3 regions of the Streptomyces sp. cmx-4-9 genome follow, and region 1 is predicted to be linked to each of the others. Evidence: riboswitches for the same ligand, from Rfam matches in the RefSeq annotation. Region 1 holds a riboswitch; each other region holds the start of a gene.
What was found. A riboswitch is a leader RNA that binds a small molecule or an ion and turns the genes downstream of it on or off. The one in region 1 is predicted to bind cyclic di-AMP.
Positions count from the first base shown of each region.

Region 2: linked by a shared signal. The riboswitch ahead of ACLJTM_RS17480 (peptidoglycan DD-metalloendopeptidase family protein) and the one ahead of ACLJTM_RS32685 (M23 family metallopeptidase) in region 1 are both predicted to bind cyclic di-AMP.
Region 3: linked by a shared signal. The riboswitch ahead of ACLJTM_RS29930 (transglycosylase family protein) and the one ahead of ACLJTM_RS32685 (M23 family metallopeptidase) in region 1 are both predicted to bind cyclic di-AMP.

Region 1 is NZ_JAEBEE010000013.1:25,703-30,412, forward strand. It holds gene ACLJTM_RS32680 (GntR family transcriptional regulator) at 1-363, opposite strand, end outside; gene ACLJTM_RS32685 (M23 family metallopeptidase) at 554-1,351, opposite strand; cyclic di-AMP (ydaO/yuaA leader) riboswitch at 1,364-1,523, opposite strand; gene ACLJTM_RS32690 (M16 family metallopeptidase) at 1,775-3,142, opposite strand; gene ACLJTM_RS32695 (M16 family metallopeptidase) at 3,163-4,524, opposite strand.
Region 2 is NZ_JAEBEE010000005.1:242,435-247,144, forward strand. It holds gene ACLJTM_RS17470 (aspartate aminotransferase family protein) at 1-736, shown strand, start outside; gene ACLJTM_RS17475 (tyrosine-protein phosphatase) at 758-1,597, opposite strand; cyclic di-AMP (ydaO/yuaA leader) riboswitch at 1,910-2,071, shown strand; gene ACLJTM_RS17480 (peptidoglycan DD-metalloendopeptidase family protein) at 2,076-3,071, shown strand; gene ACLJTM_RS17485 (SGNH/GDSL hydrolase family protein) at 3,234-4,019, shown strand; gene ACLJTM_RS17490 (MBL fold metallo-hydrolase) at 4,134-4,710, shown strand, end outside.
Region 3 is NZ_JAEBEE010000010.1:288,021-292,730, forward strand. It holds gene ACLJTM_RS29920 (cytochrome P450 family protein) at 1-548, shown strand, start outside; gene ACLJTM_RS29925 (transglycosylase family protein) at 652-1,719, shown strand; cyclic di-AMP (ydaO/yuaA leader) riboswitch at 1,999-2,171, shown strand; gene ACLJTM_RS29930 (transglycosylase family protein) at 2,175-2,912, shown strand; gene eno (phosphopyruvate hydratase) at 3,198-4,484, shown strand; gene ACLJTM_RS29940 (FtsB family cell division protein) at 4,592-4,710, shown strand, end outside.

The DNA.
Region 1 (4,710 bases):
CTCCCCCTGGCCCCGGCTGGCCCGCTCCCGGCCCAGTCGGACCAGCCCGCGCAGCACCCTGAGGTGGGCGTCGGTGCGGCGGCGGGCGGCCCGGGCCGCGGCGAGCGGCTCCAGGAGCATCCGCAGCTCCAGGAGGTCGGCCGCCTCCTGCCCGGTCGGCTCGGCCACCCACGCGCCCGCATGGCGCCGGGTGGTCACGAACCCCTCGGACTCCAGGGTCCGCAGCGCCTCGCGGACGGGGACGCGCGAGACTCCGTACCGGCGGGCCAGCACGTCCTCGGTCAGCCGGCTGCCCGGCCCGAAGACGCCGGAGACGATGTCCTCGCGAATTGCGGTGCATACCGCGTGGGCAGGAATACGCACGACCGACCTCCGCCTGTTTCCGTACGCCGTCACCGTGGATACACCGGCGCCATGTGCACACCGACTCTATGGCAATACACGGCGAATTCCGAGGGCGGCCGGAAATAGCGCGGATTTCCCCGGGGTTCAACGGCACGAAGGCCCCGGCTCGGAGAGCCGGGGCCTTCGGTGAAGCGGGTGGCGCTGCGGGTCAGAGGCTGACGCCGTGCGAGCGCAGGTACGCGACCGGGTCGATGTCCGAGCCGTAGTCGGCACCGGTGCGGGCCTCGAAGTGCAGGTGCGGGCCGCTGGAGTTGCCGGTGGAGCCCGACAGCCCGATCTGCTGGCCCGGGGTGACCTGCTGGCCGACGGAGACGCTCAGCGAGGCCATGTGGCCGTACTGGGTGTACGTGCCGTCGTTGTGCTTGATCACGACGTTGTTGCCGTAGGCACCGCCCCAGCCCGCCTCGACGACCGTACCGATGCCCACCGCGTGGACCGAGGTGCCGGAGGAGGCGCGGAAGTCGATGCCGGTGTGGCTGCCGGAGGACCACATGCCGCCGCCCGCGTGGTACTGGGTGCTGACGCTGCTGTCCACCGGGGCGACGAAGGTGTTGAGGCGCTTGCGCTCCTCCTCGCGGGCCGCACGCTCGGCGGCCTCGCGCTCGGCCTTCGCCTTGGCCTCGGCCAGGCGCTTGGACTCGGCGGCACGCTGCTTCGCGTCGGCCTCGGCCTTGGCCTTGGCCGCGGCGTGCTCTGCGGCACGCTGCTGGGACTCGGCCTGGTCCTCGATGTCACCTGCGAGGTCCTCGGCCACCACGACCGCGCCGAGGGCGTTGTCCTGGGCGGTGGTGTCGGTGTTGTCGGCCGCGAAGGCCGGACCGGCGAGGGAACCCACGACGCCGGTGGTGGCGAGGGCGGCGATACCGGCGTAGCCGGCGGTCTTGCGGCTCAGACGGCTGGTGCCACGGTGCTTGCCGGAACCGGCGGGACGACTGCCAAACGCCATGAAGGGGTTGATCCTTTCCTTCCTTCTCGCCTACCGGGTTAGCTGACGGGTTCGGAGCAGGAAGGTCTCCTACGGGCCTCCTCTTGCGAGGCGGTCCGATTCACCCCAGGGACGCATGTGGGTCCCCGGCTCCCCAGGCTCGCGCCTGACGGGGACTCGGCGATTGCTGTCCGGTGCCGCGGATGCGGCGGGTACCACTGACGAACAGCACCGCTGACGCTAGGCGGATCATCAGGAGATCACCAAACAGACGGGCCATTTTGTTGCGTACGCCACACCGCATAAAAGCAACCTCACCACTAAACGGACAAAAAGGGGTCCTGGCGAACATTCCGCCAGGACCCCTTCGGAGTGGGCCGGTTGGTGCACCTCGCGACGCTTGTTCCGCGCCCGTCCTGCGCCCGTCCCGCGCCCGTCGGGGCGTCAGTTGGTGACGACGCTCACTTCGCCGATGCCGAGGGCCCGCACGGGCTCCGCGATCTGCGCCGCGTCCCCGACGAGGACGGTGACCAGCCGGTCCACCGGGAAGGCGCTGACGACCGCCGAAGTCGCCTCCACGGTGCCGGTCTCGGCCAGTCGCGCGTACAACTGCGCCTGGTAGTCGTCCGGGAGCTCCTGCTCCACCTGGTCCGCGAGGGTCCCCGCGACGGAGGCCGCCGTCTCGAACTTCAGCGGTGCGACGCCCACCAGGTTCTGTACCGCCACGTCCCGCTCGGCGTCGGTCAGGCCGCCCTCCGCGAGGGTCCGCAGGACCTTCCAGAGGTCGTCCAGCGCCGGACCCGTGTTCGGGGTGTCGATGGAGCCGCTGATGGCGAGCATCGAGGCGCCCTTGCCGTCCGCGGTGGAGCGCAGGACCTGGCCGAAGGCGCGCACCCCGTAGGTGTAGCCCTTCTCCTCGCGCAGCACCTTGTCCAGACGGGAGGTCAGGGTGCCGCCGAGGCAGTACGTGCCGAGCACCTGGGCCGCCCAGACCCGGTCGTGCCGGTCCGGGCCGATCCGCCCGATCAGCAGCTGGGTCTGGACCGCCCCGGGCCGGTCGACGATGACCACGCGGCCGGTGTCGTCGGCCGTCACCGGCGGCACCGGGCGGGGCTCGGCGGTGTCCCCGGTCCAGGCGCCGAGGGTGTCCGCCAGGGCGGCGTCCAGGTCGATGCCGGTCAGGTCGCCGACGACCACCGCGGTGGCGGTGGCGGGGCGCACGTGGGCCTCGTAGAAGGCGCGCACGGCCCCGGCGTCGATGCGGGCGACCGTCTCCTCGGTGCCCTGCCGCGGGCGGGACATCCGCAGGGTCGCCGGGAACAGCTCCTTGGAGAGCTGCTTGGCGGCGCGGCGCTGCGGGTTGGCCAGCTCGTGCGGGATCTCGTCGAGCCGGTTGCGCACCAGCCGGTCCACCTCGGCGTCGGCGAAGGCCGGGGCGCGCAGGGCCTCGGCGAGCAGCCCCAGGGCCTTGGTCAGCCGGGAGGCGGGCACCTCCAGGGAGACCCGCAGGCCCGGGTGGTCGGCGTGCGCGTCCAGCGTGGCGCCGCAGCGCTCCAGCTCGGCGGCGAACTCCTCGGCGGAATGCTTGTCGGTGCCCTCGGACAGGGCGCGGGCCATGATGGTGGCCACGCCGTCCAGGCCGGCCGGCTCCGCGTCGAGCGGGGCGGCGAGGTTGACCTCCACCGCCACGACCTGCTGGCCGGGGCGGTGGCAGCGCAGCAGGGTCAGGCCGTTGGGCAGCACCGAGCGGTCCGGTGCCGGGAAGGCCCACGGCTGGGGCTCCCCGGCCTGCGGCTGCGGGTGGAAGGTCATCGTGACGGCTGCGGTGTCGCTCACTGCTCCGCCCCCTCGTTCTCGTTGCTGTCGGCGGTCTCTTCGCCCTCGGACCCGTCGGCCGACGGCTCGTACACGAGCACCGCGCGGTTGTCCGGGCGCAGCCGGGCCGCGGCCACGGCCTGGACCTCCTCGGCGGTGACGTCGAGGACGCGCTGGACGGCGGTCAGCGCCAGCTGCGGGTCACCGAACAGGACCGCGAAGCGGCACAGTTCGTCGGCGCGCCCGGCCACCGTGCTGAGCCGGTCCAGCCACTCCCGTTCCAGCTGCGCCTGGGCGCGCTCCATCTCCTCGGCCGTGGGGCCCTCTGCGGCGAAGCGCGCGAGCTCCTCGTCCACGGCCGCCTCGATGGCGGGGATCTCGACACCACTGGACGTCTTGACGTCGAGCCAGCCCAGGGAGGGTGCGCCGGCCAGCCGCAGCATGCCGAAACCCGCCGCGACGGCCGTCTGGTCGCGGCGTACCAGCCGGTTGTGGAGCAGCGAGGACTCGCCGCCGCCCAGGATGGTCAGCGCCACGTCGGCGGCGTCGCACTCGCGGGTGCCGTCGTGCGGGAGCCGGTAGGCGGCCATCAGGGCGCGCGCCGGGACGTCCTCGACGATCTCCTCGCGCAGCTGCTCCCCGATGGTCTCGGGGAGGGTGCCGTCGCGCGGGGGCTGCTTGCCGTCGTGCCCCGGGATGGTGCCGAAGTACTTCTCGACCCAGGCGAGCGTCTGCTGCGGGTCGATGTCGCCGACGATGGACAGCACCGCATTGTTGGGCGCGTAGTAGGTGCGGAAGAACGCCCGGGCGTCCTCCAGCGAGGCCGCGTCCAGGTCGGCCATCGAGCCGATCGGGGTGTGGTGGTACGGGTGGCCCTCGGGGTACGCCAGGGCGGTCAGCCGCTCGAAGGCGGTGCCGTAGGGGACGTTGTCGTACCGCTGGCGGCGCTCGTTCTTGACGACGTCGCGCTGGTTCTCCATGGACTCCTCGTCCAGGGCGGTCAGCAGCGAGCCCATCCGGTCCGCCTCCAGCCAGAGGGCGAGCTCCAGCTGGTGGGTCGGCATCGTCTCGAAGTAGTTGGTGCGCTCGAAGCTGGTGGTGCCGTTGAGGGAGCCGCCGGCGCCCTGGACCAGCTCGAAATGCCCGTTGCCGGGTACGCTCGCCGAGCCCTGGAACATCAGGTGCTCGAAGAGGTGAGCCAGGCCGGTGCGTCCCTTGACTTCGTGGCGCGAGCCGACGTCGTACCAGAGGCAGACCGCGGCGACCGGGGTCAGGTGGTCCTCGGACAGCACCACGCGCAGGCCGTTGGCCAGCCGGTGCTCGGTCGCTGTCAGGCCGCCGGAGCCGGCCTGGGCTGTGGCCGTGTGACCCATGGGCATGTGGTCCCTTCGATCGCGATGCAGAGATTTCCGTCAGACCTGCCACTGTATGCAAGCGCGTCGGCCGCCGGATAAGTTCCCGGGTCACACCTGGGTCGGAGTCCGCGTTGTCGGCGCCTCGGGCCACAATGGTCCGCGTCAACCCCAGCAGTCCCGGTCAGCCGGACCCGGACCCCGACCCCGCGC
Region 2 (4,710 bases), on a different contig from region 1:
GTTCCTCGCCGCCGCCCAGGAACTGCTGCGCCGCCACCGGGCGCTGCTGATCGCCGACGAGGTGCAGACGGGGCTGGGCCGCACCGGCGACTTCTACGCCTACCAGCACGAGCCGGGCGTGGAGCCCGACCTGGTGTGCGTGGCCAAGGCGCTGTCGGGCGGCTACGTGCCGGTCGGCGCGACCCTCGGCAAGGACTGGATCTTCAAGAAGGTCTATTCGTCCATGGACCGGGTGCTCGTGCACTCCGCCAGCTTCGGTTCCAACGCCCAGGCGATGGCGGCCGGGCTGGCGGTGCTGTCGGTCATGGAGGACGAGGAGGTCGTGGCCAACGCCCGGGCCATGGGCGACCTGCTGCGCGGCCGGCTCGCGGCCCTGGTGGACACGTACGAGCTGCTGCACGAGGTACGCGGCCGCGGCCTGATGATCGGCATCGAGTTCGGCCGGCCGTCCTCGCTGGGGCTGCGCAGCCGCTGGAGCATGCTCCAGGCGGCCCGCAAGGGGCTCTTCGCGCAGATGGTGGTGGTACCGCTGCTCCAGAAGCACCGGATTCTCACCCAGGTCTCCGGCGACCACCTGGAGGTGATCAAGCTCATCCCGCCGCTGATCATCGACGAGCAGGACGTCGACCGGTTCGTCGGGGCCTTCCGCGCGGTGATGGACGAGGCGCACGGCGGGTCCGGCCTCATGTGGGACTTCGGCCGGACCCTCGTCAGGCAGGCGGTCGGCAACCGCTGACCGCCCGCTGCGGCGCGGGCCTCAGGCCCCGTCGGCGCTCAGCAGGCGCTCGCGGAGCCGGCCGAGGGTCTCGGGCGCCAGCCTGAGACCCTCGGCGAGGTAGCGCCCGACCCCGCCCCAGCGGGAGTCGATGACCTCGAAGGCGGCCTCCAGGTACGCGGCCCGGGCGTCGAAGAGCGGGGCGAGCAGCTCCATCACCTCGGGGGAGCGGGAGCCGGCCGGCTCGCCGCTGCGGCGGACCCGGTAGCGCCGGTGCGGGGCGTTCGACTCCAGGTAGTCCGCCACGATCGCCTCGCGCGGGACGCCGAGCGCCAGCAGGGTGACGGCCACGGACAGCCCGGCCCGGTCCTTGCCGGCCGCGCAGTGCATGAGGGCCGGCACGCTGTCCTCGGCGAGGGCGTGCAGGACCCGGCTGTGTTCGGCGGTGCGCTGCTCGATGATGGTGCGGTACGAGTGAGCCATCCGGGCGGCGCCCTTGCCGTCGCCGAGGACGGCGCGGAGCTGGTCGAGCTCGCCCTCGCGGACCATCTTCCAGAACTCCCGGCCGTCGGCGGGGTCAGACAGCGGGATGTTCACGTTCCTGACGCCGGGAAGGTCGATGTCGGGACCCTCCAGCGCGTGGTCGGCGGTGTTGCGGAAGTCGAAGACGGTGTGCAACCCGAGCGAACCGAGGAACTCTGCATCGCTTTCGGTGGCATGTGCCAGATGTCCGCTTCGGAACAGTCGTCCCGTCCTGACCCACCGTCCACCGGAGGCCGGAAGCCCGCCCAGGTCGCGAAAATTGCGCACACCGGTCAATTCGGGCTCCGGGGCCCGCTCCGGGCCGGGCGCCGGCGGGGCCGGGGGTATCTGCTGGGTCACGGAAGCTCCTCCGCATCGTCGTGGGGATGTCCGAATTACACTGGTTGACGCCAACTTGCCGTAGGTGGGAGCGAGATCGGGTGCCTCCCCGTGAGCCAGATCATACGGTGACCGTGAGTGTCTGATCACGGAGTACGAATGGCCCGGCAGGGACGGTTGTTGACACCCCGGAATGGACAGAGGGTGACGGTAATTCCGCCCGCCCCCCGTCCCTGTGATTCCGTCAGCAAATTCATGGCTTGTTCGCCGCGGCCGAACTCGATTAGCTTCGCCCTCAATCCGGGCGGACCGCCGAATCCTGCCGCCGCTCGGGAACCGCACCCGACTATTCACGCGCGCGGCAGGAGCGGGGGAACCAGGTAAGCCGCTGTACCGGGGCGATGCACCGGGACAGCTCGGGGTGAAGCCGTATCCACGGCCGGACATCTCCAGTCCGAACCCGACAGCTCACCTCGCAGGCGACGGAGAGGAATTCGCCATGCCCGCAAAGGGAAAGCACCGCCGTCCCAAGTCCGGTTCCCTGTCGCGGGGATTCGCCGTCGCCGGAACCGGGGGCGCCGCCCTCGCACTGCCGCTGATCGGCGCCGCGGGCGCCCACGCCGCCGGTGCGCCGGCCTCCGCACACACCGCCGCCCCCGTGGTCCGTGCCGTGCAGGCCGCCCCGCAGGCCGCGCAGCTCCCCACCGCTCTGCAGGCCCCGCAGGCCCCGCAGGCCGCCGCGCCGGCCGTGTACACCGTCGTGCCGGGCGACCACCTCTCCAAAATCGCCGCCGAGCGCCACCTGACCGGCGGCTGGGAGCAGCTGTACGCCGACAACCGCGAGGCGGTCGGCGCGGACCCGTCGCTGATCCACCCCGGTCTGCAGCTGACCCTCGGCGCCGAGGGCGCCCCGGCCCCTTCGCAGCCGGCCCCCGCCGAGCCCGCCCCGGCCCCCGAGCGGTCCGCGAAGAAGGCTCCGCAGAAGCCGGCCCCGCAGCAGGCGGCCCCGCGCAAGGCCGCCCCGCAGAAGGCCGCCCCGCAGAAGGCCGCCCCCGAGCAGCAGGGCTCCACCGCGAAGGCCCCCTCGGGCGCCGGATTCGTGGCGCCGGTCAGCGGCGGGATCTCCACCCAGTACAAGGTGTCCGGCAGCATGTGGTCCTCCGGCTACCACACCGGTGTCGACTTCATCGCCCGCTCCGGCACCAGCGTCAAGGCCGTCGGCGCCGGCACCGTGGTCTCGGCCGGCTGGAGCGGCTCGTACGGCAACGAGGTCGTCATCCGGCACGCGGACGGCAAGTACTCCCAGTACGCCCACATGTCCTCGCTGTCCGTCTCCTCCGGCCAGAGCGTCACCGCCGGCCAGCAGATCGGCCTCTCCGGCTCCACCGGCAACTCCACCGGCCCGCACCTGCACTTCGAGATCCGCACGGGTCCGTCCTACGGCTCGGACCTGGATCCGATCGCCTACCTCCGCTCGAAGGGCGCCAGCCTCTGACGGCACCCGCCGCCGGACCACGACCCGCGAGGAGCCGGGACCCGAGGGGGGTCCCGGCTCCCCGCGTACCCCCGTCCGGGCGGCCGGGTGGCGCAGATCACGGCCCGTCAACCCCTGCTTACGTTGGCGTAGGTTGCGGGCTGAGGTGAAGGATGTCGTCCCGTGGCAGCGACGACGACGAAACTCAAGACCATCGGCTCGTACGCGGCGATCGGGGACAGCTTCACCGAGGGCGTCGGGGACCCCGGACCGGGGGACTTCTACCTCGGCTGGGCGGACCGGTTGGCCGTGCTCCTGGCCGACCGGCGCGACGAGCACGACTTCCGGTACGCGAACCTGGCCGTGCGCGGGAGGCTCCTCGACCAGATCGTGGCCGAGCAGGTGCCGAGGGCCAAGGCCCTCGCACCCGACCTCGTGACCTTCTGCGCCGGGGGCAACGACATCATCCGGCCCGGCAGCGACCCCGACGACGTGGCGGAGCGGTTCGAGGCGGCCGTGGCCGACCTCGCCGGGGCCGTGGGCCAAGTCATGATCACCACCGGCTTCGACACCCGGGGCGTTCCCGTCCTGCGGCACATCCGGGGCAAGGTGGCGACGTACAGCGCCCACGTGCGGGCCATCGCCGACCGCTACGACTGCCCGGTGCTCGACCTGTGGTCGCTGCGGTCCGTGCAGGACCGGCGGGCCTGGGACACCGACCGGCTGCACCTCTCACCGGAGGGCCACACCCGCGTCGCCCTGCGCGCCGCCCAGGTCCTCGGCCTCCAGGTGCCCACCGACCCCGACCAGCCGTGGCCGCCGCAGCAGCCGCGCGGATCGGTGGACGTCACCCGCGACAACATCCAGTGGGCGCGCGAACACCTCGTGCCCTGGATCGGCCGCCGCCTGCGCGGAGAGTCCTCCGGCGACCACGTGGCGGCCAAGCGGCCCGACCTCGTCCCTCTCTAGCCCGCTCCTGCCGGGGCACACGGCGGACGCAAGCGGAATCCTTGGGGCCAGGTGTGCGTTGGGAGGGGGTAGAGCCCGACGACCACTGCACACCCCACCCTCCCAGGAGGCGCCTTGACCGGCTCCCGTCCCCTGCGTCCACGGCTGCGCGCCCTGCGGCCCGAAGCCTTCGGCGCGGACCCGTCCGGCGCCCGGCTCGAGCGGATCCGCCGCTCGCCGAACTTCGCCGACGGCATCTTCCAGAACCCGGTCGGGGCCCGTACCCGGCCCTCCGGGTCGAAGAAGGAATTCGCCAAGATCTACTTCCACAAGGAGCAGAGGCTCCGCAGGAGTCCCGGCGCCCCGATCCCGGTGCACCCGACGACCCTGGCCGACCTGGCGAAGCCGCCGGCCACCGGCCTGCGGGTGACCTGGATGGGCCACTCCAGCGTGCTCGCGGAGATCGACGGCCACCGCGTGCTCTTCGACCCCGTCTGGGGCGAGCGCTGCTCCCCCTTCCCCTTCGCCGGACCCCGGCGCCTGCACCCGGTGCCGGTGCCGCTGGCCTCGCTGGGCACGGTCGACGGGGTGGTCATCTCCCACGACCACTACGACCACCTCGACCTGCCGACCATCAAGGACCTGGCCGGTACGGACACGGTCTTCGCCGTCCCGCTCGGCGTCGGCGCGCACCTGGAGCGCTGGGGCGTCC
Region 3 (4,710 bases), on a different contig from region 1:
CCGCGATGGCGTTCATCCTCCTCTTCGCGGGCTTCGAGACGACCGTGAACCTCATCGGCAACGGGGTCCACTCCCTCTTCATGAACCCGGACCAGCGCGAGCGCCTCCAGCGCTCCCTCGCGGCCGGCGAGCGGGACCTGCTGGAGACCGGGGTCGAGGAGCTGCTGCGCTACGACGGCCCCGTGGAGCTGGCCACCTGGCGGTTCGCCACCGAGGAGCTGGCCCTGGGCGGCTGCCGGATCGCGGCGGGGGACCCGGTGCTGGTCGTCCTCGCGGCGGCCGACCGGGACCCCGAGCGGTTCGCCGAACCGGACACCCTGGACCTGTCCCGGAGCGACAACCAGCACCTCGGATACGGCCACGGGATCCACTACTGCCTGGGCGCTCCGCTCGCGCGACTCGAAGGACAGACCGCGCTTGCGCGTTTGCTGACGCGTCTGCCGGATCTGGAACTTGCCATTCCCCCCGAGGACCTGCGCTGGCGGGGCGGACTGATCATGCGTGGCCTGCGCACGCTTCCGGTCCGCTTCGCACCCCGGAACGCATGAAGGGGCGCTGACCGTACGTCAGGCAACTGCCGAACTTGTGACAACCGTTCGAAGGGGGCTAGGTTCTGCCGTTACCCCGCCGTTATGCGAAAGGTGCACCCTCATGCGTTCCGGGAACGGCCGCCACAGACGCCCCCGCCAGGTCCCCGCGCTGGTAGTCACCGCCGGAGTCACTGGCTCCGCGCTGGCCCTGCCGCTGCTCGCCGCCACCGGCGCCACGGCCGCCGACACCTCCACGTGGGACGCGGTCGCCGAGTGCGAGAGCGGCGGCACGTGGAGTGCGAACCACGGCAGCGGCGCCTACGGCGGGCTGCAGTTCACGCAGGAGCAGTGGAAGAACGCCGGCGGGCTCGACTTCGCCGAGCGGGCCGACCTGGCCAGCCGTTCCCAGCAGATAGCCGTGGCCGAGCGGGTGCTGGCCTCGCAGGGACCGCAGGCGTGGCCGCTGTGCGCGAGCTCGGCCGGCCTCACCCAGCAGGGCCCCGCCGCCCAGGTGGACACCGGCCTGCCCGGCGGCTCCGGCCCCATCGCCCCCTCCCCGTCCCGCCCGGACGCGACCGTGCCGGTCGGCGGCCAGGGAGCCCCGGCGAAGGACTTCGGCGCCCCCACTCCCGAGCCGAGCCCGTCCGGCAGCCCCTCGTTCGTCATCCCCGACGGCCCCCTCGCGCCCTCCAGCGGACTGCCCGTCATGCCGGCGCCGGACCTGCCCGCAGAGGCGGACCCCTCGGCCCCGCAGACCCCGGACGGCGCCACCACGGCCCCGGCGGACCCCACGGCCCCCGCCCCCACCCCGGACCCCTCCGCGCCCGCCGATCCGTCCGCGCCCGCCGACCCGAGCGCGCCCGCCGACCCGAGCGCGCCCGCGGCCGGCTCCGCGGTCCCGGCGACCGCCCCGGCCGATCCGACCGCCCCGGCTCCCTCACCGGACCCCTCGGTCCCGGCCGGGGGCGGCGGGAAGCATCGCGGCACGCCCGCCGTCGAGGCGCCCGCCACACCTGACGCGACACCAGAACCGACCTATACGGTCAAATCGGGCGACAGCTTGACGGCCATCGCGGACGCCAAGGGCCTCCAGGGGGGCTGGAACGCGCTCTACGAGGCCAACGAGCAGGTCATCGGCGGGGACGCCGACCTCATCAAGCCCGGCCAAAACCTGGATCTAACCAAGTAAGACCGGCACTTCGGACACCCGTAAAAACCTGATTGTCCGTTTTCTGTAAGTGAGACATGTGTCTCTTCAGGTCAACTGGCGTGTCCCGCCGTACGGGTGCGGAAAAGCCCGTCCCCACCTGGGCAAACACCCCCTCGAAGGGGGCAAGTAGGGGTGGTTTTCCCCCGATGTTGCTCGTTGAACATCGGGGGGAGACCTGTCTACCTTCTGAATCGCTCGCCACCGCGGGCTCCTTCGACCGCATCGCCGAATCCTGCCGGCGGACGGAGGGAACAGTCGTCGCGTCAAGCGCCGAAGGCAGGAGCGGGGGAACCAAGGTAAGCGCCGGGAGCGGCCGTTGAGAGACGGTCACGCCACCGGCTAGGGGTCAAGACGTGCGCTAGGTCGCACGGCCGGGCAACTCACTCGCCCGAACCCGACAGCTCACCTCGCAGGCGTCGGTGAGGAGAAACTCCATGCTGCTTTCCGGCAAGGGCAAGCACCGCCGCGCCTCCAAGGCCGCTCGCATCGTCACGCTCGCCGGTGTCACCGGTGTGGCAGTCGCCGCCCCGCTGATGGCCGCGGGCTCCGCCAGCGCCGCCACGGTCTCCGAGTGGGACCGTGTCGCCGCGTGCGAGTCCGGTGGCAACTGGGCCATCAACACGGGCAACGGCTACTACGGCGGCCTGCAGTTCACGTCCTCCACCTGGGCCGCGTACGGCGGCAAGGCGTACGCCGCGCAGGCCAACCAGGCGTCGAAGTCGCAGCAGATAGCCGTCGCCGAGAAGGTCCTCAAGGGCCAGGGCAAGGGTGCCTGGCCGTCCTGCGGTGTCGGCCTGTCGAACTCCTCGTACAACGGCGGCGCGGCCCAGGCCCCCGCCAAGCCGAAGGCCGAGCCGAAGAAGCAGGAGAAGAAGGCCGAGCCGAAGAAGGAGACCAAGCGCTCCGAGGCCCCGGTCACCCGCTCCGAGCGCTCCGCGGCCCCCGCCCCGGTCAAGCCGAAGGCGCCGGCCGCCCCGAAGACCGAGGCGCCCAAGACCGGCGCCCCGAAGACCGGCACCGGCTCGTACGAGGTCAAGGCCGGCGACACCCTGGGTGTCATCGCCGAGGCCAACGGCGTCCAGGGCGGCTGGGAGCACCTCCACGAGCTCAACAAGGACATCGTGACGGACGCCGACCTGATCTTCCCGGGCCAGAAGCTCAAGCTCAACTGAACACCGCGGTCCTGACCGCGAAACGGCTCCCGGCCCCGGCCGGAGCCGTGCACGCCACCACCGCCCGGCGCGTCCCTTCCACGCGCCGGGCGGTGCTGCGTGTACCGGCCGTACCGCCCGGGTCGAGAGTCCTATGTCCTGGAACAGGGGTATTCGGGCCCTTTTTCGTCCCAGGACCCGGGCGGTCGGCAGGCCCAGTGCCCGGAGCCGGTTAGGCTCTAGGCGGCAAGGCCGGTCCCACGGCCCACCTGCCACCGCACACCCAGCGTCACATCCCAGAAGGAGATGCTCGTGCCGTCCATCGACGTCGTCGTAGCCCGGGAAATCCTGGACTCCCGAGGCAACCCCACGGTCGAGGTCGAGGTGGGCCTCGACGATGGCAGCACCGGCCGTGCTGCAGTCCCGTCCGGCGCCTCCACCGGTGCATTCGAGGCCATCGAGCTCCGTGACGGTGACCCCAACCGTTACTTCGGCAAGGGTGTCGAGAAGGCCGTCCTCGCCGTCATCGAGCAGATCGGCCCGGAGCTCGTCGGCTACGACGCCACCGAGCAGCGCCTGATCGACCAGGCCATGTTCGACCTGGACGCCACCGACAACAAGGGCTCCCTCGGCGCCAACGCCATCCTCGGCGTCTCCCTGGCCGTCGCGCACGCCGCGTCCGAGGCCTCGGACCTGCCGCTCTTCCGCTACCTCGGTGGCCCGAACGCGCACCTGCTGCCCGTCCCGATGATGAACATCCTCAACGGCGGGTCCCACGCGGACTCCAACGTCGACATCCAGGAGTTCATGATCGCCCCGATCGGCGCGGAGTCCTTCTCCGAGGCGCTGCGCTGGGGTGCCGAGGTGTACCACACCCTCAAGAAGGTCCTGCACACCAAGGGCCTCTCCACCGGTCTCGGCGACGAGGGCGGCTTCGCCCCGAACCTGGAGTCCAACCGCGCCGCGCTCGACCTCATCGTCGAGGCCATCAAGCAGGCCGGCTACGTCCCGGGCAAGGACATCGCGCTCGCGCTCGACGTCGCCGCGTCCGAGTTCTACAAGGACGGCAAGTACGAGTTCGAGGGCCAGTCCCGCTCGGCCGCCGAGATGACCGAGTACTACGAGGAGCTCGTCTCCGCGTACCCGATGGTCTCCATCGAGGACCCGCTGTACGAGGACGACTGGGCCGGCTGGAAGACCCTCACCGACAAGCTGGGCACCAAGGTCCAGATCGTCGGCGACGACCTCTTCGTCACCAACCCCGAGCGCCTGGCCCGCGGCATCGAGGAGGGCTCCGCGAACGCCCTGCTCGTCAAGGTGAACCAGATCGGTTCGCTGACCGAGACCCTGGACGCCGTCGAGATGGCCCAGCGCAACGGCTTCAAGTGCATGATGTCGCACCGCTCCGGCGAGACCGAGGACGTCACCATCGCCGACCTCGCCGTCGCCGTGAACTGCGGCCAGATCAAGACCGGCGCCCCGGCCCGCTCGGACCGCGTCGCCAAGTACAACCAGCTGCTGCGCATCGAGGAGATCCTCGACGACGCCGCGGTGTACGCGGGCCGCTCCGCCTTCCCGCGCTTCAAGGGCTGACAGCTCTGACCGAAGGCTGCGCCTGGCCTCCGTACGTCCCCGCACTCGGTCCCGTACCGTGTGCGGGGACGTATTGCGTAGTGCGCAGACAAGGGGAGGCGGGATCAATGGCCGGGAACCGGGATCGGTTCTCCACCTTCTCCACCGCGACCAGGCTCAAGCAGCTCGGCGAGCGGACCGCCGCCCACGTCTACCGCTCCCAGTCGCGCCGCCAGGTCCGCCGCAG